3 regions of the Blautia caccae genome follow, and region 3 is predicted to be linked to each of the others. Evidence: predicted binding sites of a transcription regulator. Region 3 holds the regulator's gene; each other region holds the start of a gene.

Region 1 (10,077 bases), on a different contig from region 3:
ACCGGAAAAACCGGGTTTACGGCAAATGCCGGTTACTGCTATGTAGGTGCCCTCACCAGGGACGGCAGAACATTCATTGTTGCCCTTCTGGCATGCGGATGGCCGAATAACAAGACCTACAAATGGAAGGATACCACAAAACTTATGAATTACGGGCTGGAAAATTACAGTTACCGTTCCTTTTCTGACGCGGCACTTCCCGATATACCGGCAGCCATACCGGTTCAGAACGGACAGAGTGAAACCCTGGGAGATACAGCCCTTACTGAGGTGGAGGCTGAGACAGCTAAGGACTTCGGTATGCTGATGCGCCGGGATGAGGAAATTGAAGTGAGTTATGAGGGAAAAGAGACTTTGAAAGCACCGGTCAAAGCGGGAACGCAGGTGGGAACCATCACTTACCGGGTGGGAGGCCAGACATTTCTCACTTGTCCGGTGAAAATCAGGCAGTCTGTCAAGAAGATAGATTTTCCCTGGTGTCTGGAAAAGACCATGGACAAATGGGCATTCGGCGCAGCGGGCTGATCGCGGGGCACTTTACAATTTTTGACGTTGTGATAAAATAAAAGAAAAAACAAGGAGGAATCAGAACATGAATGCAGTGATGGAAAATATTTTGACCAGAAGAAGTATCCGGGCATTTCAAAATAAGGAAATTCCACGAGAAGAGCTGGAACAGATTATCCGGGCCGGACTCTATGCGCCCAGCGGACAGAACCGTCAGACATGGAAATTTACCGTGGTGACAGACCGGGAGCAGATCGGGAAGCTGGCGGAAGTCATAGGAAGGAAACTGGGAAGAGACGGGTATGACATGTACAGCCCTCAGGTTCTGATCATTCCGTCCAATGAAAAGGAAAATCAGCATTCCATGGAGGACAATGCCTGTGCTCTGGAAAATATGTTTCTGGCGGCTCATTCCTTCGGGATTGGTTCTGTCTGGATCAACCAGATGCGGGATATCTGCGATGAGCCTGAGGTGCGGGAGATGTTAAGGAGCTGGGAGATACCGGATTCCCACAGGGTATTCGGCATGGCTGCCCTTGGATATGCTGCGGCATCAGAGAAAAAAGAAGTGAAAAAAACAGGAGAGGTACATTTTGTGTAACAGCCAGGCAGGTATCCGCATTTTCCGTGCGGACCGTAAGTTACCATATTGTATGACAGGACATTTAGCATGGGACATATAACATCAAAAGACGCATATAAAAATCTGGAAGAAAGAATCAACTGGTTTACCCAGGGAGCGCCGCCTTCGGAGACTTTTTATAAGATCCTCCAGGTGCTCTACACGGAGAAGGAGGCAAAATGGGTGGCACTTCTGCCGGTACGCCCCTTCACTTTGAAAAAGGCTGCCCGTATCTGGGGGACCACGGAGGCAAAGGCGGAAAAAGTGCTGGACCATCTGTGTGAGAAGGCGCTGCTGGTGGATTCCACCTACAGGGGAGTCCGCCGTTTTGTCATGCCGCCGCCCATGGCCGGGTTTATTGAATTTGCCCTGATGAGGACCAGAGGGGATATTGACCAGAAGTATCTCAGCGAACTGTATTATCAGTATATGAATGTGGAGGAGGACTTTGTAAAAGACCTTTTCTATGCCACGGAGACAAAGCTGGGCCGTGTCTACGTGCAGGAACCGGTGCTTACCACGGAAAATACCCTGCATATCCTGGACCATGAGCGGGCCAGCCACATTGTGGAGGAGGCAGAGTACATTGGCCTGGGAACCTGTTACTGCAGACATAAGGCATATCACGCGGGGCATCCCTGTGAGATTGATGCTCCCTGGGATGTATGCCTGACTTTCGGCAATGTGGCCCGCTCCCTGGCAGAGCACGGCGGACATGCCCGGCTTATCTCCAAGGAAGAAGCCATGGACGCTCTGGAACGCTCCTACGATGCGGGACTGGTGCAGATCGGGGAGAATGTCAGAGAGGACCCGGCGTTTATCTGTAACTGCTGCGGATGCTGTTGTGAGGCTCTGCAGGCTGCCAGAAAATTCTCTCCCATGCAGCCGGTGGCAACCACCAATTATATCCCGTCGGTGGAGGAGAAGACCTGTATCGGATGCGGAAAGTGTGAGAAGGCATGTCCCATTTTTGCCATTTCCATGGAGACGGTCCCGGAGGACGGGAAAAAGAAAAGACGTCCCGTGGTGGATACGGATATCTGCCTGGGCTGCGGTGTGTGCGCATCCAGATGTCCCAACGGTTCCCTGAAACTGGAGCGGCGTCCGGTACAGGTGATAACGCCTGTGAACAGTACGCACAGGTTTGTGCTCCAGGCCATAGAAAAAGGAACGCTTCAGAACCTCGTATTCGACAATCAGGCATTTGCCAACCACAGAGCCATGGCTGCCGTGTTTGGAGTGATCTTAAATCTGCCTCCGCTGAAACAGGCACTGGCAAGTAAGCAGTTTAAATCTGTATATCTGGATAAACTTTTGTCAAGTGCTGTGAATAAAAGCAGGAATAAAAAATAAACGGAAAAAGGATCTTTCGCTATCTTGCGCTGCATAAGGCCGCGGTGCATAGAAAACGGAAGATTCTTTTTTTGATATATCAAACAACGAAGGTAAAATGTGAAAAAAGTGTGAAATTAGCACTCGCCTATTGACAGTGCTAATAATGCGTGCTATATTACAATTAGAACAAGGGAAAAGAAAGAATCCCCTGCCAAATGTAACAATTCATTGATTGATATATAGGAAAGGAGAATGACTTATGAGAATGATGCCCAGTATTTTTGGAGAAGATTTATTTGATGAATGGATGGATTTTCCTTTTGAGAAGGAGTTCTTCGGAAGGAAGAATCCGCTGTACGGAAAGAATGAGAAGAATCTGATGAAGACCGACGTAAAAGAGACGGAAGATTCCTTTGAAATTGACATTGACCTGCCGGGCTTCAAGAAAGAGAATGTAACGGCCAGACTGGAGAACGGATATCTCACCATCCAGGCATCCAAAGGACTTGACAAGGATAAAGAGGATAAGGAAGGAAAATATATCCGCAGAGAACGCTACGCGGGAAGCTGCTCCAGAAGCTTCTATATCGGCGAAGGCGTTACCCAGGATGAGATTCGGGCCAGATTTGAGGACGGAATCCTTCGTCTCACGGTACCTAAGAAAGACAAAAAACAGGTGGAAGAAAATAAATATATCTCCATTGAAGGATAAGCTTCTTTGTTACCCCTCCTTTGAGGACCGCCGCTTCGTCTGTAAGCGGCGGTCCTTTTTGGCTTGCCGGGAGACAGACAGCAGCAGTTTACAAGATCTGTCTCTCTGTGCTATGGTAAGAGAAAAAACAGGAGATATTTTAGGATGAAGACAGTTATCATGAATTTTTCCGGTGTGTACCCGGAGGAAGATTTTTATAGACAAAAGGCCGGTGATTATGAGATGGTGGATTTTACCCATGCGGAAGGGGTCAATTGTTACTGTACCTCGGAGGCAGAACAGGAGATAAAGGAAAGGATTCGGGCATATGGCCCCTGCGGCATCCATTTTCTGGATTCCGGCAATTATCACTATTTATCAAAATTTTGGATGGAGATGATTGACACTCCTTTTTCCCTTCTTCTTTTTGACAATCACACAGACATGCAGGAATCCGCATTCTTTGGCCTTCTGTCCTGCGGAAGCTGGGTGAGAGAAGCTATGCTGTCCAATCCCCTGCTGAAAAGTGTGTGTATCATAGGGCCAAAGGAGGCAGATTTTCAAAGGGATATACCGTCAAAACAGGTGACCTGGGTATCTGCCGAGGATCTGCAGGAGGGCAGACTACAGAAGTTCAGAGAATTTTTGGAGGGGGAATCCTGTCCCTTATATCTCTCTGTGGACAAGGATATTCTCCGGGGCAGGGATGCAGTCACAAACTGGGACCAGGGAGAGATGAAACTGGACTGCCTTCTGGGCCTGATCGAGGAGGCGGCAGCGGCAAGGAAATGTATCGGAGGGGACATCTGTGGGGAAAATCCACCCGAGAGTGGTTTCTGTGAAAATAGGGAATTACACATAAACAGTCAGACAAATGAAAGATTAAAAGAGGTAATGGCTAAAGTGATGGTAAATTCTACCAATAATAGTAATTCTTATCAGAAAGATTGACACGGGGAATTGTATGCCTGTATAATAAAAAACAAATTGCAAATGTCGAAATTTGTAGAACAGGAAAAGGGAATCTGAGGGGAGAAAAAGACGCGAAAAGTCATGGGACGGGAATGCCGTGGAAGTCTGCACATATGTGCGGAGGGCCGGGCAGTTCGGGGCCTGTGTTTTATTATGTATACGGAGGAAAAAGGGAAAGAATGGAAGAGAGAGCACAAGAGACAAAAGACATCAGGGAATTTCTGCCATTGTCAAACAGCCAGCAGAACATATGGAATCTGGAGATGGCCCATCCGGGTACGCCGATCAATACCATATGCACCGTACTGCGCATTGACGGTAATTTTCATGTGGAGTATCTGCAGGAATGTATCAGGCTTTGTTATGAGGACTATCCTGTTCTGCGCACCAGGATCACACTTCGGGAGGGAGAGGTGTGCCAGTATATTGATCCGCATATACAAAGAAATGTTCCGTTTCTGGATTTTTCCAGGACAAACAAAAAGGGCGCGGATATCTGGGATGTTTCCGTGGCACGGGAGCATATTACGCTTCTGGATTCCCCCCTGTGTCAGATGATACTTTTTAAGAGGGCGGAAAATACAGGCGGAATTCTGACAAAAGTGCATCATATCATAGCGGATGCCTGGTCCCAGACGGTTGTGACCAACCGGATCATTCACAACTATTTCCGCATGTTAAAGGGGGAGGCGCCGGACAGAGAGCCTATGCCGGACTATGCGCTGCATATTGAGCTTGAGAATAAGTATCTCGCCTCAAAAAGCTTTGAACGTGACAGGGAATACTGGAAGTCCATGCTGAAGGATATACAGCCGGCAGCAGCAAAAGAACATCCCTACGCCCAGGTCAGCCCTGTGGGAATCCGCAGGTCTTTTGCAGTCTCCAACCGGATGAACCGTATGATCGCAGGCTTCTGCAGGGAAAAGAAGGTATCCCCTTTTGCCGTGTTTTATATGGCTTTGGCGATCTATCTGCGCAGGATCAAAGGGCAGGAGCGGTTCTGCATCGGTGTCCCCACCATTAACCGTCTGAATTTCAAGGAAAAACAGATGGCAGGCATGTTTGTAAATACTCTGCCCTTTGTCAATGAGCTGGATGCATCCATTTCCTTTCAGGAATTTAATGAAAAGCTGCAGACAGACTGGTACCAGCTTCTCTATCACCAGAGAATGCCGTTTTCGGAGATAAAAAAGCTGGCTGCCCGGAATCAAGAGGGAGCCGCACCGGATCAGCTCTTCGGAATTGTACTGTCCTACCAGAACGGGCAGATCCACCATCTGCAGGGCGCCCAGGTGACCCTGGAAGGGCGCTGGCTCTACAGTGGCTACCAGGCAGAACCTCTGTGTATTCATTTGAGCAGCAGAGATGAGGATAACCGGTTTCAGGTGGATTATGATTATCAGACACAGCTTTTTTCCGAGCGTGAGATCACGACTCTGCATCAGCATTTGATGGACATTCTGCACAGTGCCCTGCTGCATCCCAAGACACCCATAAAAGAACTGTCTGTCATCAGTGAGGAGGAGGAAGAGCGCCTCATCTTTGACTTTAACCAGACAGATACCTGGTATCCGAGAAAACAGAATATAGCCGACCATCTGCGGGAACAGGCAGTCATGAATCCAAAAAGGGCAGCTGTCATATTCAGAAATGAGAGGCTTACCTATGAAAGATTCATAAGGGAGGCAGAGCAGCTTGCAGGGAAAATTGCCTGTTTCTGTCCTGAAGGAGGAAGAAATGTAGCTGTCCTAATGGAGCGCAGTGACAGGCTTCTGGTTGTTATGGCTGCTGTGGCGTTTTCCGGTAATGCATGGCTGCTTATAGACTGCCGCCAGCCGGCTGCGCGTATCAGCGAACTGCTGGAGGGAAGTGAGGCGGTTCTTGTTGTCTCGGACGGGACAGCGGAGATTTTAAATCCCGCCGTACCGGTCTTAACGGAGGAAATGCTTGCAAAGGGAAAGAGTGCCGCCTGTGTTGCTGCAGGACCTGATGACCTGGCCTATCTTGTCTATACATCCGGAAGTACGGGAACACCGAAGGCTGTGGAGGTGGAGCAGCACAGTGTGCTGAATCTGGCGGCTGCCATGGCACCTCTTTATCCCAAAGGGGCGGTTCTGTCCATCTGCAATGTGGGTTTTGATGCCTTTTTGCTGGAGAGCATCAGCGCGCTGTTAAACGGCAGGACCATTGTGATGGCGGAGGAGGCCGTTTGTAACCGGCCTGCAGGTCTGGCAGATCTCATTAACGGTTACGACGCCGGATTTATGGCTTTAACGCCCTCCAGGCTTCTGGAATATCTGAAGGACCCGGCATTTGGAAAGGCCATGTCTCATATAGAATGCGTTGTATGCGGAGGAGAAAGTATGCCTCCGGAGCTTTACCATGCTCTGCGTTTCTGTTCTTCTGTTCAATTATATAACCAATACGGTCCGTCTGAGGCCACTGTGGCAGTGAGTCACAGCGCGGTTACCGGCAATGAGATGATTTCCATCGGGAAACCTCTCGGCAACTGCAGAATTTATATACTGGACGAATCCATGCGTCCCCTGCCTGTGGGTGCTGCCGGTGAGCTTTATATCGGCGGGGACTGCCTGGCCAGGGGGTATCATGGAGATGAGGAACTCACCAGGAAAAAGTTCGTGGAGGACCCCTATATTCCCGGTGAACGTCTGTACCGGACAGGTGATATGGGATACTGGACGCAGGACGGTGAGATCATATTTACGGGCAGGAAAGACGGACAGTTAAAAATCCTGGGGCACAGAATGGAGCCTGCGGAGATTGAGGAAAAACTGGTGTCGCATCCAAAAGTAAATATGGCTGCAGTGAAAGCTTTTGACAATCTTCTGATTGCCTATTATACCTCCGGGGAAGGGCTTGAGGGAGAAGAACTTCTCTCTTACGCGGCATTTTATCTGCCAAGATATCAGGTGCCTGCAATGGCGGTGCTTCTGGAAGAAATGCCGGTCACTGCCAGCGGAAAAGTGGATTATAAAAAGCTTCCGAAACCGTATATGCCTGATGTACAGGAGGCACCTGCCGACGAACTGGAAGAAAAACTGCTGGAAATATGGAGGAAATCCCTGCAGCAGCCCGGGCTGAGCATTCATTCCGATTATTTTCTAAGCGGCGGGGATTCCCTGAACGCGGTTGCCATGCTGACGGAAGTGGAACGGGAGTTTTCTGTCCTTCCTGAGCTGACCAGCCTGTATGCCTGCCGGACTGTACGGCGCTTTGCCAATCTGCTGCGCGGCAGCAAGGCAGATGCGTCCTCTTACCACACAGAGATACCAAAGGCCCCTGACGGTGATACATATCCGCTGACGGCTGCCCAGAGAAGCTTTTATGTGCTGGAGCAGACAGATGAGACAAAGACAGGCTATCACATGCCCGGGATTTTTCTCGTGGAGGGTAATCTGGACAGGGAAACACTGACTCGTGCGTTTCACAGAATCATAGAGGAGGATGAGACCTTCAGGACAGGATTTGAGATATCCGGTTCCAGGGTACAGGCCCGTGTGCACAGGCAGGTGGAGTTTGAGCTGGAGGAAGTGCAGGGGCGGAATATAAAAGAGGCGGCCGCCGGTTTTATACGGCCGTTTTCCCTTGACAGACCGCCGCTTATGCGGGCCGGATTTTTCACGGAGGGGGAAAAGAAATATCTGCTTCTGGATATACATCACCTGATCTCCGATGGCATGAGCAGCCAGCTTGTTTTTGAACGGCTTCACAGAGCGTGCCTGGGGGAAGAGACGGAAATGCCGAATACTACTTACAGGGATTATGCCTGGTGGGTGGATAAAAGACCGGAAAAACTGCAGAAACGCCAGGAGGATTACTGGAGGGCCAGGCTTTTAGAAGACCGGGAGGAGCTTCGTCTTCCCACAGACAGGATACGCCCCGGTGTGTTTGACGGGCGGGGGGCCAGATATTATTTCCATATGCCGCATGAGATGGAGGAAGCGGGAAGAAAATTTTGTGCCCAGCAGCAGGTGACCCCTTACATGCTGCTTCTGTCCGCATTCGGCATATTGCTCTTCGGCGTGTGCGGACAGGAAAAAATCGTTGTGGGGACTCCTGTTTCAGGCCGGCGCCACGGGGATCTGAGCCGGGTGACAGGTGTGTTCGTGAATACCCTTCCTGTATTTTTGGAGCCGGAGAGAAAGAAAAACTATCTGGAATATCTGCATCAGGTGCGGGAACGTGTGCTGGAAATGCTGGACAATCAGGATACACCCCTGGAAGATATCGTAGCCATGTCAAATGCAGAGCGGAACAGGGACAGGAATCCCCTGTATCAGGTGCTGTTTTCCCTGACCGCAGCGCAGACCGAAAATCTGCCTCTGGGAGATGCGAAACTCTCCATGGTGCAGATGGAAGAAGTATCTGTGAAGATGGATCTTCATCTGGAAGTGATCCAAAGCGGAGAGGAAAGCCGTTTTTGTTTTGAGTACGCGAAATCTCTTTTTGACAGTGTGACCATTGCGTTTTACAGCCGCTGTTATCTGGAAATCTTAAGACAGATCCTGGAGCTTCCCCATCAGGAGATCGGCAGCATCAGTCTGTTGGAGGACAGTGACAGAATCCGCCTGCTGGAGGAACCGAATTTTGTGAGAATGCCTTATGACGGTACTCTGATCGACCGGTTGATCGACCGGCAGGCACGTCTCTATCCGTCACGCACGGCTGTATGCTGGGGCAGTAATAAGACATATACGTTCGGGGAATTAAAAGAAAAGTCAGATGGTCTGGCAGCGTATCTGATCAGCAGGAATATTCAGCATGGAGACAGAGTGGCCTTTCTTTTAAAACGGGATGGGGATATGCTGGCAGCCATGCTGGGAATTTTAAAAGCAGGAGCTGTCTATCTTCCCCTGGACCCTGCACTTCCGAAAGAACGGATCTGCTATATGCTGGAAAATGCGGAGGCAAAGCTGCTTCTGTGCAGCAATGAAGTGAAATTGCCCGGGGAGATCCCCTGTCCGGTGCTTCCCCCTGTCTTTGATGGTGACAGGGCAAAACTGCCTGTAAAGGGACGCAGCGGCGGGGATGTGCTGAATGTGATATATACCTCAGGAACAACAGGACAGCCCAAGGGCGTTATGATGGTACACAAAGCAATTTCAAACCTGGCGGCACATGCAGATGCTATTCTCGGAAGGGAGAATAGCTGTGTGCTCTGTGCGTCCAACTGCGTATTTGATGTGTTTACCATAGAGACGCTGCTGGCCCTTGCCAGAGGAAGGCGTGTCAGTGTGGCGGATGAGGAGGAAATGCTTCTCCCCTGGAAGATGGCGGAGCGGATGAGAAAGGACGGCGCTGCGGTGCTGCAGCTCACGCCTTCCAGAATACAGATGTGTCTGCAGGAGGCTTCCTTTGCGGAAGTTCTTGCACAGACGGAGGTATTGATCCTCATGGGAGAGCCGTGGACACTGGCACTGAAGGAGAGAATCAGGAAGCTTACCAATGCCCGGATCTTTAATATCTATGGTCCCACAGAGACATCTGTTTACAACTGCCAGGGGGATATTACGGATGACAATGCCATCCACATAGGAAAGCCCATCGGCAACTGCCGCTATTATCTTCTGGACCGGGAGATGCGGCAGGTGATGCCTACCGGGACAGGTGAGATTTACATAGCCGGGGAATGCCTTGCAAAAGGGTATATCAACAGGGATGATCTTACGGAACAGGCATTTCTGCCGGACCCCTTCTTTGCGGGTGAGTTCATGTATAAAACAGGTGATCTGGGACGCCTTCGGGCTGACGGGAACTGGCAGTGCCTGGGAAGAGTGGATTCTCAGCTAAAGCTCAACGGACACAGGATTGAGCCTGAAGAAATCGAGGCACAGATGCTGCAGTCCGGTCTTGTAAAAGAGGCGGCAGTGGTGCCTGTGAAAAGAGAGGGAACCGTATCAGCGCTCTGTGCTTTTGCTGTGCCCCAGGC
Region 2 (10,077 bases), on a different contig from region 3:
AAGCACGGCTTTTATATATTATAGAAGGAACGCATCTGCTGTGATACCGCGATGTCAGCCCATCTGCCCTATGGGGCAGGGAATATATGGAAGGAATTTATAAAATATTACTATAAAATTTATTTTTGTAACAAAAACTTAAAGAATTAGGGGATTTCCTCTTGCAAGTGTAATAAATCTGTGATATCATAAGCGGGAAGTGAAAATTATTTCGGAAATATTACTTAGAGAATAGCAAATATTAAATACCAACAGTGAGGTACATAGCAGTATGAAAAAGAGATTCCTTTGTCTCAGCCTTATTTTTGCACTGACCGCAGCACAGGTAATGCCGGTGGCAGCTGCAAGAAAAGACGAAGTGCAGGCTGAAAAAGCAAACACACAGAGCAAACTGTCCGCAACAGAGAGCAAGGAAGCGGAGCTTGAAGAGAAAAAGAACAATTTACTTGGAGAGATTGATTCTCTGGATCAGAATCTGGTTCAGGTTATCGCACAGATTGACATACTGAAGGGTGAAATCTCTGACAAAGAGAACGCCATTGTAGAAACAAAAGAGGATTTAGCAGAAGCAGAGGCTGACCGCGATGAGCAGTATGCTGCAATGAAGAAAAGAATCCAGTATCTGTATGAGAACGGCGGAAGTGACGCATGGGCGCAGATGCTTCTGGAAGTCAACAGCATTACAGACCTGCTCAGCAAAGCTGAATACACGGAGAAGATGTATCAGTTTGACAGGGACGAGCTGGAGAAGCTGAGAGACACTGTTCAGCAGGTAACTGATTTGGGCAATCAGCTGGAGCAGGAAAAAGCTGAGTTAGAAGAGATGAAACAGGCTCAGGAAGACCAGCAGGCTAATTTAGAGACAGCACTGGAAGAGAAAAAAGCAGTTGCTTCTGATTATGAGACACAGATTGCAAATGTTCAGGCACAGGCAGATGAGTACAGAAGTCTGATTGAACAGCAGAATGCAGAGCTGCAGAAGATTCAGGAAGAAGAAGCAAGACAGGCTGCAGAAGCGAAAAAGGCAAGAGAGAAAGCTGCAAAAGAAGCTGAGGCGGCTGCACAGAGACAGGAGCAGCAGAACACACAGAAACCTCAGAATAATAACAATAATAACAACAATAATAATAACAATGACGATGTGGAAAATGAGGACGTGCCGGAGACTCCAAGTAATAATGGAGGCGGTAATAATGAGAACGTGCCGGAACCGGAAACTCCTTCCTATGAGCCGGAAGAAGAGGAACAGGGCGGCGGTGGATACAGCGCTACCGGAGAAGCGGTTGTTGCTTACGCAAGCCAGTTTATCGGTAATCCGTATGTGTATGGCGGCAACAGTCTGACAAATGGTATTGACTGTTCAGGATTTACACAGCAGGTATTCGCTCACTTTGGATACAGCATTTCCAGAACAAGTGATTCACAGGCGGGAGACGGACGCGGAATTTCTTATTCCCAGTCACGTGCAGGTGATATCATCGTTTATTCCGGACATGTTGCCATTCTGACAGGTGACGGCGGTATTGTACATGCATCTAACTCTGCACCGTATCCGCAGGGTGGAATTAAATATTCCAGTAATGCGTTGTATAGGCCTTATATTGCGGTTAGACGTATTGTAGATTGATTTTATTTAGTACATATTTGGGACTCATGCTTTTGGGAGCATGGGTCCTTTTTTGGTGTTTATGTGGGGAGGTGGCTTTCATGGGGGCGGGAAATCCAAAGCATCCGGGGCCGGCCGGTGTCTGTGTGGGGTGAGCGAAGCGTTGCGCTTGCCGGGAAGCTAACCTGCTCCCAGTCACTAAATTCGTCGGCAATGGCCTCCTCATTAAGTGTCTGGGGCAGGTGGATCTCCCCGGCGCTCCACTAAACATCGCTCACCCCACACAGACACCGGCCGGCCCCGGATGCTTTGGATTCCCCTGGGGATGATAGGGCGGGAGGAGGAGAAAAGGAAAAAGAAAAGAAAAAAGAAAAGAAAAAAGAAAGGATAAAAGAGAAAGGATATAATAAAAGATATAAAATAGGGGGTTTTAATGTGGAGTAAAATGGTGTATATTTTGAGTATGGGAGGGGAATGGAAAATGGGAATATCTTTTTTGAGGGTTTTGGAATATAATGGGGTTGTGGGGTAAAACTGATAATAAAGAGAGAAAGAAGGTATAAGAGTTGAAAACATTGGAGCTTAGAAAGAATTTTTATTGGACTGGGATTGTGGATTCAAATTTGCGGGTGTTTGATATTATAATGTATACAGAGTTTGGCACTACATATAACTCTTATGTGCTGAAATCCGGGGATAAGACGGTTTTGTTTGAGACTGCTAAGGTGAAATTCTGGGATGAGTATTTGGAGAAGGTGCAGGAGGTAACGGCAGTTGATGAGATTGATTATCTTGTTGTGAGTCATACGGAACCGGACCATGCGGGAAGTATTGAGAATCTGCTGAAGCTGAATCCGGGGCTGAAGATCGTGGCTACGGGCTGTGCGCTTGGGTTCCTGAAAGAGATCGTAAATGGTGATTTTACCGGGATTGCGGTGAAGGATAATGAGACCATGAAAATTGGGGACAAGACTCTGCGGTTCCTTGTGGTGCCGAATCTGCATTGGCCGGATACCATGTATACTTATATTGAGGAAGAACAGATTTTGGTGACTTGTGATTCTTTTGGGTCCCATTATGGATTTTCGGATGTGCTGGCAAGCAGGGTGACAGACAGGGAAGGATATATGCGGGCGACAAAGTATTATTTTGACTGTATTTTGGGTCCGTTTAAACCGTATATGCTGAAAGCGCTGGCAAGGGTCAGGGAGTTGGATGTGTCCATGATCTGTACCGGGCACGGGCCGGTGCTGGATGATAAGATTGAACAGATGTATGACATTTACGAGGAATGGTGTACAGTTGTGAATCCAAACAGCACGAAAACCGTGATTATCCCTTATGTGAGTGCTTACGGTTATACGAAAATGCTGGCAGAGCGGATTGCGAAAGGCGTGGAGGACAGCGGGGATATTGCTGTGCGCAGTTATGATCTGGTGGAAGCAGAGCAGGAGAAGGTGCTGGAGGAACTGGGATTTGCAGATGGTATCCTGTTCGGCACACCGACTATTTTGGGAGAGGCATTGAAGCCTGTCTGGGATCTGCTGATTTCCATGTATCCCGTGACTCATGGGAAGAAGCTGGCAAGTGCGTTCGGAAGTTATGGCTGGAGCGGTGAGGGCGTGCCTCATGTGATGGAGCGGCTGAAACAGCTTCGGATGAAGACGATGGACGGCTTTCGCGTGCGGTTTAAACCCAGTGAGGCGGACTTGATCGATGCCTATGACTTTGGCTATAATTTCGGCTGTACCCTTCAGAATAAGGAAAATGAGAGGAAGTCAGGCAGAAGCAGACTGGTGAAGTGTCTGGTGTGCGGTGCTATTTTTGATTCCTCCATTGATATATGCCCGGTATGCGGAGTGGGAAAAGAGCATTTTGTACCTGTTGAGGAAGAGGAAAATCAGTTTAGCAGGGACACAAAGAATTTTTATCTTATTCTTGGAAATGGTGCCGCAGGTATCAGTGCTGCGGAGGCTATCAGGCAGAGGGATAAGACAGGGTCTATTACCATGATTTCCAATGAAATTTACAGTACCTATAACAGGCCCATGCTGACAAAATCTATTATGGCAGATTTAGATGCCGGTCAGATCGCTGTGCACGAGACTTCCTGGTATGAGGAGAACAGAGTATTCCAGATTTTGGGACGCCGGGTGGAGCGGATTGATACGGACAGCAAAGAGGTGGTTCTGGATGACGGCATGAAGCTGAAATATACGAAGCTTATCTATGCTCTTGGAGCAGAGTGTTTTGTGCCGCCTATGAAGGGCGTGGAGAAGAAGAACGTATTTGCAATCCGCAGGCTGGATGATACGAAGAAGATTGCGGATGTGCTTCCCCAGGTGAAAAATGTGGCAGTGATCGGCGGCGGTGTGCTTGGCCTGGAGGCTGCCTGGGAACTGAAGAAAGCAAAATGCCGTGTGACAGTGTTGGAGCTTGCCCCTGTGATCATGGGACGCCAGTTGGATGAACCGGCAGCCGAGCTTTTGAAGAAGATAAGTGAAGCGCAGGATATCGAAATCCGTACCGGCGTTAAGATCGCGGCTTTGGAGGGAGAAGATTTTGTCTCCGGAATCCGTATGGAGGATGGCGAGGTGCTCCCGGCTGATATGGTGGTGGTTTCCTGCGGCGTGAGGGCCAATACCGCAGTGGCAAAAGAGGCAGGTCTTGAAGTGGACCGCTCTGTTGTGGTCAATGCCAGGATGGAAACCAGCGCAGAAGATATTTATGCGTGTGGTGACTGTGCTCAGTATCAAGGCATCAATTATGGTCTGTGGAGCCAGGCTGTGGAACAGGGCAAGACTGCAGGTGCCAATGCAGCAGGGGACAATCTGGAATATGAGACGGTATCCGCTGCGCTGAACTTCCATGGAATGGGGACTGCGCTTTTCGCGGCAGGTGATAATGGTAAGAATCCAAATCTGATCTATAAAACAGTTGAGTTTAAGGATATGGGGAAAAAGCAGTATCAGAAATTCTATTTCCTGAATAACAGACTGTGCGGTGTGATTTTGATCGGAGATGTAAGCCGTCTGGCGGAGATGACGGAGGCTCTGGAAAGACATACCACGTATCAGGAAGTGATGAAATAGTATTTGCGGGAAACCAGGCAGGGTGTGTAGCTCTGCCTGGTTTTTTACGGCTTTTAAGGGGTCTCTCTATAGGACAGCAAAATGTGAAGTGGCCAAGGTGACATGGATCTTCTGGCAGTTGTTTAGCAGCATATAACCAGGGAGAGAAAAGGAATTGGAATTTTAATACTGGAAAACACCGGAGAACTAATAATGACCAAAATTCATATTTGATGACTGTAAATATTGGTGAATCTTTTTTGGGCAGTAGTGCTATAATGAACTTGTAACAAAAGGAAATACTTAAAACAACCTCATACGAGGCATGCTAAGCGATCAGGTTTTTCGGAGGAAAAGATAAATGAATACTTTAAAAGCTGAAAAAAGAAACATGAACGTGAAAGCAAGGAGATTAAGAAGAGAAGGTTTTGTCACAGGAAACCTGTTCGGACGGGAACTGCAGGGATCCATTCCGCTAAAGATAGCCAAAAGAGATGTGGAGCAGCTCCTCAAGACGGAAAGAAAAGGCGGACAGGTTATGCTGGAAATAGATGGACAGACCTATGATGCGCTGATTAAAGAAATCGATTACAATGCTATGGCTCGGTGTGTAGAGGAGATTGATTTTCAGGCTTTGATCAGCAATGAAAAAGTACATTCTGTTGCTGAGGTTGTATTATTAAATCATGAAAATGTGATAGAAGGAGTTCTGCAGGAGATCTTAAAAGAAATTTCATATAAAGCGGTTCCGGCAGCACTGGTGGAAAAAGTAATCGTTGATGTGGGAAATATGCGTGCCGGTGATTCCCTCCGGGTAAAGGATCTGGAGATCAGCCAGAACAAGGATATTGAACTGATGACAGATCCGGAGGCCGTTGTTGTGAGCGTATCAGCAGTACACAATTCACTGCCGGATGATACAGAGGAAGAGGAAACACAGGAATAGTGTTTTAACATGGAACTTAAAAAATGCCATAAGCCCCTTGCCGCGTGTAACGGTAAGGGGCTTATGGCATTTTTCATGGACGGTTTATGATTTGTATAATGTGGTCGATCTGTTTCAGGAAAGCGTGGTGTCCGGCCGCTTTATATCCGGGTGTGTTTCTCCTGGAATATGCGCAGGCTTATGGGGTTTGTGAAAAAGTATGGCATGCATGTGCCGGCCCATAACCATGCTTTGCTATTTTGAAAGTTCAGATGTGCAGTGAGGGCACCGCACAGCATCAACTGCAATTTCACTTTTACAGAAAGGACATACCTTTGTTGCCGGGGCTGCCGGCTCTTCTTTTTTCTGCCCAAAAGAGAGAAATTTATTGATTCCCTTCATAAGACAGAATAAAATCAATGCCATGATCAGAAAATTAATAACAGCAGATACAAAAGCTGAGGCAAATCCGGCAATATCCTGTGCATTATATTTTGCATGTCCGGTCAGAAAATTCAAAATGGGATTAATAAAATTGTCCGTCAGAGATGTCACAATCCCGGAAAAAGCGCCGCCGATTATGACGCCGACGGCCATGTCCATAACGTTGCCGCGGAGTGCAAATGACTTGAACTCCTCTATAAATTTTTTCATGGTGTACCTCCTGGTTTCTCTTTTGTATTTTTAATTAAGCATACCATATATTTCGATGATTTCCAAATAAAGATAATATTTCATATAGATAAAAACTGACTGCAGAAAATCAACTATGCTATTTGATATGGAGATGCTGTTTCGAGCCATTCATGCGGTTAAGGAGCTCGCTTATCCGCTGGTCAGCCATTTTCTCGCCATAAGGATGTTTGTTGCGTGATGACCACTGTTCCGTATGACAGAGTGCTTTCCCCACGCATTTACGCGGGAGTTTGACAGCAGGGGCAGAGAGAATAGATTCCTATTTGGCTGTGATAATTTCATAGTTTTTAAGAATAATTTTTTGAAAAATGCACAAAATATTCCCAACTTTAATCCCAATGTGCTATAATACAAAAGTTGGGAATAAAAGTTGGGAAAAGGATGATGGTTTATGAATGTCGAAAAATTGGTTTTAGATTTATGTGCGTATAACAATGAACAGGAATGGTTTGAATTTAAAGAAAATTGGTTTCAGCCGGAAGGCTTGGGGGAATATATATCAGCTTTGTCAAATGCAGCAGCATTTCATTATAAGGCTCAGGCATATTTTGTGTGGGGTGTTAATGATAAGACACATGAAATTGTTGGTACAACATTTAATCAGTATTGCGACCATAACAAAGAGCCATACCAAAATTTTTTGGCAAGGAATCTGTCTCCAAGCGTCAATTTTTCGTTTGAGGAAGCAACTATAAATGACAAGAGGGTTGTTGTTTTAGTGATTCCTGCAGCACAGGAAATCCCGACAGCTTTTAAAGAAAAGCGATATATTCGTATTGGTTCTTCTAAAGCAAATTTGAAAGATTATCCGAAACGGGAAATCCAATTGTTCAAAATTTTGGACGGAAGAGTGGAGACCATTGAAACATTACCGGCGAAATATCAGGAACTGACATTTTCAAAATTATTTGGATATTATGGTTCAAAAGGGATTGTACTAAATAAGAAAACCTTTGAAAAAAATCTCGGATTAAGAAATAAAGATGGAGAATATAACCTGTTGGCACAGTTGCTTTCGGATAATTCACATTTTCCATTAAGAGTATCAATTTTTGAAGGAGAGACAAAAGGCTCCAATTTATTTTCTGTAAGAGAATTTGGAAATAATTGTCTGCTCTACAGTTTGGATGAGGTTTTAAGATATGCGGATGTATTAAATTTGATTCAGACAGATGAGAGCGAGCGTGTGGTGGAACGTACGGAAATACCATTGTTCGATAACAAAGCGTTTAGAGAAGCAATCATAAATGCTATTTTGCATAATCTGTGGATAAGCGGAAACGAGCCAATGATTTCTGTATTTTCAGATAGAATAGAAATTTTATCAAGAGGAACACTGGCACCGGCGCAGACTTTGGAAGGCTTTTTCCTGGGAGAATCAATCCCTGTAAATGAAAAGCTGTCAGAAATCTTTCTTCAGCTTCATATTAGTGAAAAATCAGGTCGTGGTGTGCCTAAGATTATTGAAACATATGGGAAGGAAGCATTTACCTTTAGAGAAAACTCGATTGTTGTTACAATCCCGTTTCAGCGAATAAAAAAATACGGGAATAAGGTTGGGAAAAAAGTTGGGAATAAAAAAGGATTAAATGCAAGAAGAGAAAGAATCATAACAGAAATAAGAGATAATCCGAACATTACTGCCAGGGAATTGCATCAAATACTGGGGATTAGTGAAACGGCAGTAGAAAATAATTTGACATTTTTAAAAGAAAATGGATATGTGGAAAGAGTTGGTTCTAAAAAGACCGGTTATTGGAAAGCTCTTGAGTAAGCATTATAACAGCTTGTTTACAAAAATCTTGGGGGTGGCTATGAGTTCCATGATGCTGTGCCAGATGGAAGGAAAGGTGCAGAAAATTAAATTCAATAAATTAGCACTCACCTCTTGACAGTGCTAACAAACAGTGTTATATTAGCACTAGAACAAATAACAAAGAACTCAAATCTCGGAATGGAGGGATTTTATGAACATCAGCAAATTTACACAGAAATCACTTCAGGCAGTTCAGGACTTGGAAAAGACAGCTTATGAGTTCGGCAATCAGGAGGTCGAACAGGAGCATTTACTATACAATCTTTTACATCAGGAGGACAGCTTGATCCTGAAACTGATTGAAAAAATGGAAATTCAGAAAGAACACTTTCTGAACAATGTGGAGCGGGCACTGAATGCCCGGACCAAAGTATCCGGCGGTCAGCCGTATATCGGGCAGTATCTGAACAAAGCCCTGGTGAGCGCTGAGGATGAGGCAAAAGCCATGGGAGACGAATACGTCTCTGTGGAGCATCTGTTTCTGGCACTGGTCAACAACCCCAGCCCGTCCATGAAAAAAATCTGGCAGGAGTATGGGATTACAAAAGAACGTTTCCTGCAGGCTTTGAGCACTGTGCGGGGCAACCAGCGGGTGACTACCGACAATCCGGAGGCCACGTATGACACACTGAACAAATACGGCCAGGACCTGGTGGAAAAAGCCAGGGAGCAGAAGCTTGACCCGGTGATCGGCAGGGATGCAGAGATTCGTAATGTCATTCGGATCCTGTCCAGGAAAACAAAAAATAACCCTGTATTGATCGGTGAACCCGGCGTGGGTAAAACTGCCGCTGTGGAGGGCCTGGCGCAGCGAATCGTTCAGGGGGATGTGCCGGAAGGGTTAAAAGATAAGAAGATTTTCGCACTGGATATGGGCGCGCTGGTAGCAGGTGCCAAGTACAGAGGTGAATTTGAGGAGCGTCTGAAAGCCGTACTGGAGGAAGTCAGAAAAAGTGAGGGACAGATCATACTGTTCATCGACGAGCTTCATCTGATCGTAGGTGCAGGCAAGACAGAGGGCGCCATGGATGCAGGCAATATGCTGAAACCCATGCTGGCCAGAGGTGAACTGCACTGTATAGGTGCCACCACTCTGGATGAGTACCGTCAGTATATTGAAAAAGACGCGGCACTTGAACGCCGGTTCCAGCCCGTTATGGTGGATGAGCCGACAGTTGAGGATACCATCTCTATTCTGAGAGGTCTGAAAGAGCGGTATGAAGTCTTCCATGGCGTCAAGATCACAGACGGTGCCCTGGTAGCGGCAGCTACCTTATCGAACCGTTATATTTCCGACAGGTTCCTGCCGGATAAGGCCATTGACCTGGTGGATGAGGCATGTGCGCTTATCAAGACAGAGCTGGATTCCATGCCGACAGAACTGGATGACCTGCGCAGAAGGATCATGCAGATGGAGATTGAGGAGGCGGCTCTGAAAAAAGAAAACGACCGTCTCAGTCAGGACCGTCTGGTGGATCTGCAGAAAGATATGGCAGAGCTGCGCGACGAATTTAACGGTAAGAAAGCCCAGTGGGACAATGAAAAAGCGTCCGTGGAAAAGCTTTCCAAACTGCGCGAGCAGATAGAAGATATGAATAAACAGATTCAGGTTGCTCAGAGAAATTATGACCTGAATGAAGCGGCAAGGCTGCAGTACGGCGAACTTCCGAAACTTCAGAAACAATTAGAGGTGGAAGAGGAAAAAGTAAAGAGTCAGGATCTATCCCTGGTACACGAGAGTGTCACAGATGAGGAGATCGCCAGAATCATCTCCCGCTGGACAGGAATCCCTGTTGCCAAGCTGACAGAAGGGGAAAAGACAAAGATCCTGGGCCTGGAGGATGAACTGCACAAGCGTGTCATCGGTCAGGATGAGGGTGTCCAGAAAGTAACAGATGCCATTATCCGCTCCAAAGCCGGCATCAAGGACCCCACAAAACCAATCGGTTCCTTCCTTTTCCTG
Region 3 (10,077 bases):
TCATGGGCAGACCGCTGGACGACACTTTTGAAAACATTTCCTCCACGATATCCGAAGGACTTTTCCCCCTGCTCTGCCCGTTTTCCGGCTGCTTTTTCTGCACATAGGCACCTCCGCCGCGGATCTTCTGCACAACCCCTCTGTCCTGCAGCCAGGTATATGCTTTTTTCACCGTACCCACGGACAAACCGGAAACCTCGGCCATTCTGACCTCTGAGAGAAGCCGTTCCCCCGGAACCAGGATGCCATCCGCTGCCTGCTGCTCCAACTGCCGGGCAAGCTGAAGATACAGCGGTGTTCCGCTGTTCTTATCTATCTCTATTTTCTCCATCGCAACAACCTTAAACTTTCTTATTCTCTGATAAATCCATTGTATCATATCCCCACATCTAAAAAAAGAGACTGCCGGAGGGAAAATTTGTACATTCTCCCCGACAATCTCCTGATATGGCTGATTTCAGGCGAATCAGTCCTCAAAGGTCTCTTTCAGTTTGTCCATAAAGCCCTTTTTCTTTTTCTCTGTGCTGCCGGACGGGCGGTTGCCGCAGGCCTCATCGAATTTTCTGAGAGCCTCCTTGGCATCCTCATTCAGTTTGGTAGGCACCTGAACCACCAGTGTCACATAGTGGTCGCCGCGCACGCTCTTATTTCTGAGAGACGGCACACCTTTGCCTTTCAGACGCACTTTTGTGTCTGTCTGGGTACCCGGCTTCACATCATACATTACATCTCCGTCCACTGTGCTGATGCGCACCTCGCCGCCGAGGGCAGCCTGCGCAAATGTAATGGGCGCTGTTGAGAATATGTTCATATCCTGCCTCTGGAAAATGGGATGGCGGGCAACAACAACCTCAACCAGCAGGTCTCCTCTCGGCCCGCCGTTTGTTCCCGGTTCTCCCTTATCTCTGATACGGATACTCTGTCCATTGTCAATACCTGCCGGTACAGAAACCTGGATTTTCTTTCTCTGGTTCACGTATCCGGTTCCGCGGCAGTCTGTACATTTGTCCTTGATCACCTTACCGGTACCGTGACACTCCGGACAGGTCTGTACATTTCTCACCATACCGAACATGGACTGCTGGGTATATACCACCTGGCCTTCCCCGTGGCATTTCGGACAGGTTTCCGGGGAAGTTCCCGGCTTCGCACCCGTTCCGTGACAGGTATTACAGGTCTCCTTCAGGTTCAGATCCAGCTCTTTTTCACAGCCAAAGACTGCTTCTTCAAAGGTAATGCGGACGGACGCCCTTACATTGGCACCCTTCATAGGGCCGTTGTTGGCTCTTCTTCTTCCGCCGCCGCCAAATAGATCGCCGAAAATATCGCCGAAAATATCACCCATATCGGCGCCGTCAAAACCGCCGAAGCCTCCAAAGCCTCCTGCTCCGCCGGCACCTCCGTTTTCAAAGGCCGCATGGCCGAACTGGTCATACTGTCTTCTCTTATCCGGGTCACTCAAAACGCCGTAGGCCTCTGTAGCCTCCTTGAATTTCTTCTCCGCTTCTTTGTCTCCGGGGTTTACATCAGGATGGTACTTCTTTGCCAGCTTACGGTATGCGCTTTTGATAGTGGCGTCGTCAGCGCCTTTGTCCACGCCTAAGACTTCATAGTAATCTCTTTTATCTGCCATTGGTCTTATTCCTTTCTAAACATACAGTCAGGCATGGAGTGCTGTAAACACCCCATGCCATCCAAGTCATTTACTGACAAAGCTATTTTATACTTCTCTGTAGTCTCCGTCAACCACATCATCACCGTATGCTTCATTTCCTCCCTGAGTGCCTGCGTCCGGGCCCGGACCTGCCTGTGTTCCCTGGGAAGCCTGTGCCTGCTCATACATCTTGGCGAAGAGTTTCTGTGCGCTCTCCATCAGTTTGTCTTTGCCGGCCTTGATGTCAGCCACCTGAGCATCTGTGATCTCGTCTGTATTTGCACAGCTGTTTAACAGTTCTTTTAATGCGTTCAGATCTGCTTCTACGGCAGTCTTGTCATTGGCATCCAGCTTGTCGCCTGCCTCTTCCAGAGCTTTCTCTGTCTGGAATACCATAGCATCAGCATCATTCTTGGTGTCTACAGCTTCTTTTCTCTTCTTATCCTGTGCTTCGTACTCAGCAGCTTCTCTTACTGCTTTATCAATATCATCATCGGACATGTTGGAGCCAGCTGTGATGGTGATGTGCTGTTCTTTGCCTGTTCCCAGGTCTTTTGCAGATACATTTACGATACCGTTGGCATCAATATCAAAGGTAACCTCGATCTGCGGAACACCTCTTCTTGCAGGCGGAATTCCGTCCAGACGGAACTGTCCGAGGGATTTGTTGTCTCTTGCAAACTGTCTCTCACCCTGTACCACGTTGATATCCACTGCTGTCTGGTTGTCGGCTGCTGTGGAGAAGATCTGGCTCTTCTTGGTAGGAATCGTTGTATTTCTTTCAATCAGCCTTGTTGCGATACCGCCCATGGTCTCAATGGACAGAGACAGCGGAGTAACATCCAGAAGAAGGATATCGCCTGCGCCTGCATCGCCTGCCAGCTTACCACCCTGTACGGAAGCACCCAGAGCTACACACTCATCCGGGTTCAGAGTCTTGCTCGGCTCTTTGCCTGTAAGCTGTTTTACTTTGTCCTGTACAGCCGGGATACGTGTGGAACCACCTACTAACAGTACCTGGCCCAGTTCGGAAGAGTTCAGTCCTGCATCAGACAGTGCGCGGCGAACCGGCTCTGCTGTTCTCTCTACCAGGTCATGTGTCAGCTCATCGAATTTGGCTCTTGTCAGGTTCATATCAAAGTGCAGAGGTCCGTTGCTGTTCATGCTGATGAACGGCAGGTTAATGTTGGTTGTGGTTGCGGAAGAAAGTTCTTTTTTCGCTTTCTCGGCAGCCTCTTTGATTCTCTGCATTGCCATTTTGTCTGCGGAAAGGTCTACACCTTCGGCTTTTTTGAATTCAGCGATCATGTAATCTGCAACTTTCTGGTCAAAGTCATCGCCGCCCAGACGGTTGTCGCCTGCTGTGGATAATACTTCGATCACACCGTCACCGATCTCAATGATGGAAACATCGAAAGTACCGCCGCCTAAGTCGTATACCATGATCTTCTGCTCTTTTTCATTGTCCAGGCCGTAAGCAAGTGCTGCTGCTGTAGGCTCGTTGATGATACGTTTTACTTCCAGGCCTGCGATCTTACCTGCGTCTTTTGTTGCCTGACGCTGAGCATCGTTGAAGTAAGCGGGAACTGTGATAACTGCCTCTGTTACTTTCTCGCCCAGGTAGTTCTCTGCATCACTTTTCAGTTTCTGAAGGATCATTGCAGAAATTTCCTGCGGAGAATATTTTTTGTCGTCAATTGCCACTCTGTAATCCGTTCCCATATGTCTCTTAATGGAAGAGATTGTTTTATCTGCATTGGTAACGGCCTGACGTTTTGCCGGCTCACCTACCAGTCTTTCTCCTGATTTTGTAAAAGCAACTACGGACGGTGTTGTTCTTGCGCCTTCTGCATTGGCGATAACTACCGGCTGACCGCCTTCCATAACACCTACACAACTGTTTGTTGTACCTAAGTCAATACCTATAATTTTACCCATGATAAATTCCTCCTGAATTTAAAATCAATTACTTTTCCTGTTCTAAGCGGTTTAACGCTCCGCCAGAGCGTTTCATCTATGAGATATAATCCGAGCGGGCTGTCCCGCCGGAGAATTTGGGTTGCGCCTCCGGCGCACCATCTAAAACTAATTGGCAACCTTCACCATGCTGTGTCTCACTACGTGGTCTTTGTAAAGGTAACCTTTCTGAAACTCTTCTACAACTATATTCTCACCGGCTTCTTCATCCTCCACATGCATCACTGCATTGTGGTAATCCGGATTAAATTCCTGCCCTACTGCTTCGATGGCCTTTACGCCAATCTCTTCAAAAACGGTCATCATCTGCTTGTATATCTTTGTCATGCCGTCCGCAAAAGGGCTTTCCTTTTCATTTTCGGGAACTGCAGCCAAACCTCTTTCAAAGTTGTCAACCACCGGAAGGATCTTATCGATCACTTCACGCGCACCGATCTCATACATGGAAGCTTTTTCCTTCTCCGTACGCTTTCTGAAGTTGTCGAACTCTGCCATCTGGCGCTTTACCATATCGGTGAGCTCTTCTATCTTCTCATCTTTTTTATCTTTTTTCTTTTTACCGAACAGGCCCTTTTTCTCGGCTGTCTTTCCTTTTGCCTGCTCTTCTGTCTGGCCTTCTGCTGCCTCAGCAGCCTGGTCATCTTCCTCAACGGCCTCTTCGCAGGTGGCCTCCTCTGCCAGAGCCTTGTCGTCTTCCTCTAAGATTTCTTCTGCCTTCTCTTCAGAAGCCGCATCCGGCTGCATCTCTTCATATAATTCTTTTTCTTCTGACACGAATCCGTACCGCCTTTCTAGGTTTTCTTAAATATATTGTCCAACTGCGTCTTCAGCGTCTTCAAATTGTTCACAACATTCTCGTAATCCATACGCTTTGGGCCTATAATACCGATGGTTCCCTGCATACCGTCTCCCAAATCGTATGTGGCTGTCACAACGCTGCAGTCTTTCATAGTTTTAACAGGGGTTTCATTTCCAATGTATACCTGAATGCCGGTATTCTCTTCGGAATTCATAGTATCCTTTACCAGATCCACCAGCTCCTGCTTTTCTTCAAAAGCGGAAATCAGTTCACTGGCCTTGGAGGTGTCTGCCAGCTCCGGATATTTGAAAATATTCGTTGTTCCGCTGGTGTATATCTCCACCTCATCATCATCCACCGCAATGGCATTGGCCACCGCGTCAATGACGCTTCCCACAACCGCGCTGTGGATACCTGCCTGTTCTTTCATCTTAGTGATCATACCCAGATTGATCTCCTCAATGGTGAGGCCGTTTAGCTGGGTATTAAGAAGCAGGTTCAGCTTCAGCACTGTGTCATCATCCATAGGCTCCTGAAGGGTTATCATGTGATTCTTCACTATATTTCCTTCAATCACCAGAACTGCCAGAAGCTGCATCTCAGCCACTTTGGAAAGCTGGATGAATTTTAATTTGTTCCTGTGATAGGTCGGGCCGGTAATCATGGTCGCATAGTTAGTGTTGGATGCAAGAACCTTCACCACCTGTTTGAGCACCTTCTCCATTTTGTCGGTCCTCTCAATCATCAGTTCCTTGATCTCCGAAACTTCCTGTTCCTTCTCCCGCATCAGCTCATCCACATAGAGACGATAGCCCGCGTCTGAGGGAATCCGTCCTGCTGAAGTGTGGGGCTGTAAAATGTACCCCAGTTCCTCCAGGTCTGACATTTCGTTCCGGATGGTTGCAGAGCTGAGATTCAGGTCAGTGTATTTTGAAATCGTTCTCGATCCAACCGGTTCGCCGGTTTCCAGATACGTCTGGATAATGGCTTTTAATATCTTTTTCTTACGCTCATCCAGTTCACTGTCCATTATAATCTCCTTTCTGCTTCCGCATTGATGGCCCCGGATGCTGTTTCCGGTGTTGTTAGCACTCGTTTGTGTGGAGTGCTAACATCTATGTTCTTAAGATAGCACCAGCGTGTTTATTTGTCAAGGGCTTTATATTTTTTTTAGAAAGTTTCAGAATCCGCAATAATAGGAAAGAAAAGGGACGCAAAAAAAACAGAGGGGAGCCGTTCAATATTAACAGCATTCCCTCTGTTTTATTATAATATCAGTAATTTCTTCCCGCTGTCCTTTATTTGGCAGGGACTATATAATAGTTTTCCTCTGTCAGTGGCGCTCCGTCCTCCGGAATGGATTTAAGAAATAAAAAGCTCTCGATCCGGTCAGTATCCAGTACCCTGTTGAGTCCGAATGTGTGGACATATTCTTCCCCCTCATCTGAGGAAAATCCACGTCTGCCCGGCCCGCCGTATAAATAGGAATATATGGTGCCGTCTTTCATCTTTACACCTTTCAGCTCCGGCGGATCTTCTGTTAACTCCACATCAATCTCTTCCCCGGAGTCATTATACCCCTTTTCTTTCGTCTTGGTTCTCGGAAACCGGTATGCCACCTGGGCAGAAATCGGTGATATCTCTATCTTTTCCACCACGGCACCGGTGTCCCCCAGAGCTGTGCCCGGGCTGCATATTCTTACCATGTCAGACCTTTCCAGGTTCCAGTCAAAGCTCCAGGTCCCTTCGATATTTGGTCTGTATCCATCCAGATACAGACCACCGAGTCCTGTCAGCTCCAGATGGATGGGTTTTTCCATAAAATAATCTTCACTCTCTGCGTTAAAAAGAATGATATTGTATTCCATACTGCCGTCTTCCAGCACATAAGAAATCTCCTGGTCTTCCGTAAAGGGCGTTCCATCCAGATTCACTGCCTTCCCATCCTCAGGACTCTGTACAATGTTATCAAAAAAATAAGATGAGAGGTTTACATAATCCTCCTCATTTTCTGCATCATCTATATTTTTCCCATCAATGGTAATCAATGTCCGGCCGAAATCAGGCTGTTCTCCCTGCGGCGGTTCATACCCCTCCACCTTTAAAGAGATGCGCAGAAAATGCTGATCCACAATTGTCTGTACCATCGTAACCGTAACCCCCTGGTCCGTCACAGACTGATCAATGGGAGCTGCCATATGGGCATCTTCCAGTTCACGCTTCTGCTCCTCCTCCACTGCCATTCCGTCGGAAAGGCTTTTGCTCCACTTCATATAAGCTGCTGCGCCCGCGGTAACCGTACCGAAGGCAAGAATGGCTGCCGCAGCCAGAATCCAAAGCTTTTTCCCCGGCATTCTGCCCCCTGTTCTTCTTTCTGCTGCTCTTTCCTCTGCCGCTCCTGCCCCAGCGTCCTTTTTTATAGAAGCAAAGGCTTCATTGGCTTTCTGCCGGACTTTATCAGGAATCTCTACCTCTTTCCTGAGTTTCTCTATCATCTCCTCTTCTTTCATGCTCATATCAATTTCCTCCTCTCTGCCTTCGGATAATACTCCTCTGACATCTTCTTTCTGGCCCTGGCAATCCTGGTCCGGACAGTTGCCTCCGGTATCTCCAGGATCTCAGCGATCTCTGACATTTTAAAGCCTTCCACATAGTACAGGATGATCACAGTTCTGTACTTCCCATCCAGCATATCAAGCGCCTCATTCCATTCCAGATTGCCGTAGCCCTCCTCTTTTACTTCCACCTCAGGCATCTCGTCTGTGAAGAAAAGGTTCTCTTTTTTCTTCCTTATGTCATTGCATTTGTTGATCAGTATTCTGGTCATCCAGGTACGGAAATACCTATCTTCCCTGAGCCGGTCTATTTTCTCCCAGCAGGTGAGGATTGTTTCAGAGATGGCGTCTGCCGCGTCCTCCTCGTTGGAAAGCAGAGAACGCGCAGCTTTGTACATGTTCTGCATCTGAGACTGCATCAGCTCCGTGAATGCGTCCGCATCCCTCTCCTTTGCTTTTTTGATCAGATTATTCATATCAGGTTCCTTTCTTCCGTACGTACGTTTCCACATGTTTTTCATGTTTCTGCTTATTAGACCTAAGGATCGCCGGAAATGTTTCAACACATTCTTAATTTCTTCCAGACCTCATTTCCAAAGCACGGCCGCCTGCTGTTATTATCTTTTATATAAAAATGGCCGGCGTCCCGTAATATCCGGTGCGCCAGCCATTTTTATGCTGCTGCTTTTTTATTAAATACTTTATTGATCACAAATACCACAACGATCAGAGCCACAACTGCAAATCCCAATGATACAGCGCTCTTGGTCGCCCCTGCAATGATAAACGCAATAAGAGCGATCACACCGTTCACAAGCGCATAGGGCAGCTGGGTCCTCACATGTTCGACCAGATCACATTCCGCACCTGTGGAGGACAGGATCGTGGTGTCAGAGATTGGCGAGCAGTGGTCTCCGAACAGTCCTCCGGATAAAACCGCGCCTACGGCAATGGCAAACGGAATGGAGAATGCCTGCGCCATTGGTATGGCAAGAGGCATCATGATCGCAAAGGTTCCCCATGAACTTCCTGTGGAAAAGGACACGAATGCACCGAACAGAAAGATTGCCGCAGGAACCAGTGCCGCGGAAAAGCTCATGGATTTCAGCACATCCACAATAAACTGCGCCGTGCCCAGTTCACTGATCATGCTCCCCAGGGACCAGGCAAGAATCAGGGTGATTGCCACATCCGTCATCCCTTTCATACCGCCCACATACACCTTGAATGTCTCGCCGAAATTCATGACTTTGAAAAGACAGATCATTAGGATCAGAACCAGCGCCCCGAAAAAGTATCCCATAGTAAGTGCAACCCTGAACTCGTTGCCGTCCACCTTCTTAAACGGAAATCCCAGCGGTGCCAGCGTGGCAAACAAAGTGACAAATACAACTATGATGGGAAGGATCACCATGATCGGTTTTGCGTTCTTTTTGGAGTATACCCCGGTGTTTTCTTTTTCCTCCTCATGCTCTGTAAAGTTATAATCTGCCTTTTCTTTCTCTGCCTTTTGCTCCGCTTTTTTCATCTGGAAAAAATCGATCTTTGTAAATGCAATCAGCGGAATCATGATAATTGCCAGAATGGCATAAATCTGAAACGGAATGGCCTGCACAAAGGTAGTGTAATCTGATGCCTTTACGCCCAGATTGTCAAACTCTGACTGGATGAGTCCCATAATATACACACCCCAGCCGATAAACGGAATCAAAATAGCCACCGGAGATGAGGTGGAGTCCAAAATCCAGGCCAGTTTTTCCCTGGAGATTTTCAGCTTGTCAAACAAAGGCCGGAACACAGGTCCCACCAGAAGCGGGGTTCCCAGGTCGGAAAAGAAGATAATGATCCCGCCTGCCCATGCGCAGAGCTGTGCCTTTAACTTGGTGTTAACATAGCGGTATGCGCTCTGCCCGAAAGCCTGCGCGCCTCCTGACTTTTCCATCAGCTTGATAAATCCGCCGATGAACACCACCAGTACGATAACACCCGCATTATAGCTGTCTGTAAGCTGTACGAATAAATAATCACCGATCATAGATTTTACCGCTAAGAACGGGTTACCGTGGCTGAATATCAATACACCTGTAAGTCCTCCGCAGAAAAGGGAAAGAATCACATTTCGGCTCTTGATCGCCAGGATAACAGCTATGATGGGCGGCAGTAAACTTAAAATACCGTAATTCATAGGTTTCCTCCCAATATATAATATTTTCACGCAGAAAGGGCCGTGACCGGTTATCTGAAAGCGGCCATGGTCCTGTATTTCTGCCCTTTTTATGGGCAGTCCATGAGTAATATTACATGATTCTGAATAAATTTACAAGAATTTTATTTCGTTCCTGAGAGATATTTCCAGAAAGATATTTCCGGAGAGCTTTTTTCGGCAAAATAACGGCGGAGTAAAATACCCCGTAAGGGACTTTGCCTCCGCCGCTCATCTATGCTTGGGCTTGTGAAGATTAGCTTGTGAAGATTTAATTCTCTGATATCTCTTCCAGATTTTTTCTCAGCTCTATCATCTTGTCACGCAGCTCTGCTGCCATCTCGAAATTCAGATCCGCTGCTGCTGCCCGCATCTGTTTCTCCACGTCCTTTATCAGCTTCTGCAGTTCCTTTTTGTTCATGGATTCCGGGTCCTTTATCAGTTTCTTCTCCGTCTCGGCTACACTCTTGGAGATACTGATAAGGTCACGGACTGCTTTTTTGATGGTCTGCGGTGTGATGCCGTGGGCCTCGTTGTACTCCTGCTGCAGCTTACGGCGGCGCATGGTCTCGTCAATGGCAAGACGCATGGAGTCTGTTATGGTATCCCCGTACATAATAACACGTCCGTCTGAGTTACGGGCTGCACGGCCGATGGTCTGGATCAGGGATGTCTCGGAACGCAGGAATCCCTCTTTATCTGCGTCCAAAATGGCCACAAGGGTGATCTCCGGAATATCAAGCCCTTCACGGAGCAGGTTGATTCCCACCAGCACATCAAAGACATTCAAACGCATATCACGGATGATCTCCGTGCGTTCCAGGGTATCAATATCAGAGTGCAGGTATTTGACACGGATGCCCAACTCTTTCATATAATCCGTCAAATC

The links. The regulator HrcA, encoded in region 3, represses chaperone genes, less so after heat shock. The targets are predictions, from matches to a motif close to TGTTAGCACTCNNNNNNNNNGAGTGCTAACA.
Region 1: the regulator HrcA is predicted to act here: its motif matches at 2,597-2,627, upstream of WMO65_RS08810 (Hsp20/alpha crystallin family protein).
Region 2: the regulator HrcA is predicted to act here: its motif matches at 8,171-8,201, upstream of clpB (ATP-dependent chaperone ClpB).

The regions. Positions count from the first base shown of each region.
Region 1 covers NZ_JBBMFP010000006.1:173,323-183,399, reverse strand. The annotation lists gene WMO65_RS08825 (D-alanyl-D-alanine carboxypeptidase family protein) at 1-525, shown strand, start outside; gene WMO65_RS08820 (nitroreductase family protein) at 593-1,108, shown strand; gene WMO65_RS08815 (4Fe-4S dicluster domain-containing protein) at 1,178-2,482, shown strand; gene WMO65_RS08810 (Hsp20/alpha crystallin family protein) at 2,724-3,176, shown strand; gene WMO65_RS08805 (arginase family protein) at 3,321-4,106, shown strand; gene WMO65_RS08800 (non-ribosomal peptide synthetase) at 4,307-10,077, shown strand, end outside.
Region 2 covers NZ_JBBMFP010000010.1:103,813-113,889, reverse strand. The annotation lists gene WMO65_RS12820 (C40 family peptidase) at 272-1,627, shown strand; gene WMO65_RS12815 (hypothetical protein) at 1,916-2,050, shown strand; gene WMO65_RS12810 (FAD-dependent oxidoreductase) at 2,173-4,698, shown strand; gene WMO65_RS12805 (50S ribosomal protein L25) at 5,039-5,623, shown strand; gene mscL (large conductance mechanosensitive channel protein MscL) at 5,858-6,256, opposite strand; gene WMO65_RS12795 (RNA-binding domain-containing protein) at 6,690-8,072, shown strand; gene clpB (ATP-dependent chaperone ClpB) at 8,266-10,077, shown strand, end outside.
Region 3 covers NZ_JBBMFP010000003.1:72,051-82,127, reverse strand. The annotation lists gene WMO65_RS03915 (GntR family transcriptional regulator) at 1-331, opposite strand, end outside; gene dnaJ (molecular chaperone DnaJ) at 467-1,633, opposite strand; gene dnaK (molecular chaperone DnaK) at 1,721-3,592, opposite strand; gene grpE (nucleotide exchange factor GrpE) at 3,740-4,375, opposite strand; gene hrcA (heat-inducible transcriptional repressor HrcA) at 4,423-5,460, opposite strand; gene WMO65_RS03890 (DUF4179 domain-containing protein) at 5,729-6,946, opposite strand; gene WMO65_RS03885 (RNA polymerase sigma factor) at 6,943-7,497, opposite strand; gene WMO65_RS03880 (SLC13 family permease) at 7,659-9,170, opposite strand; gene uvrB (excinuclease ABC subunit UvrB) at 9,460-10,077, opposite strand, start outside.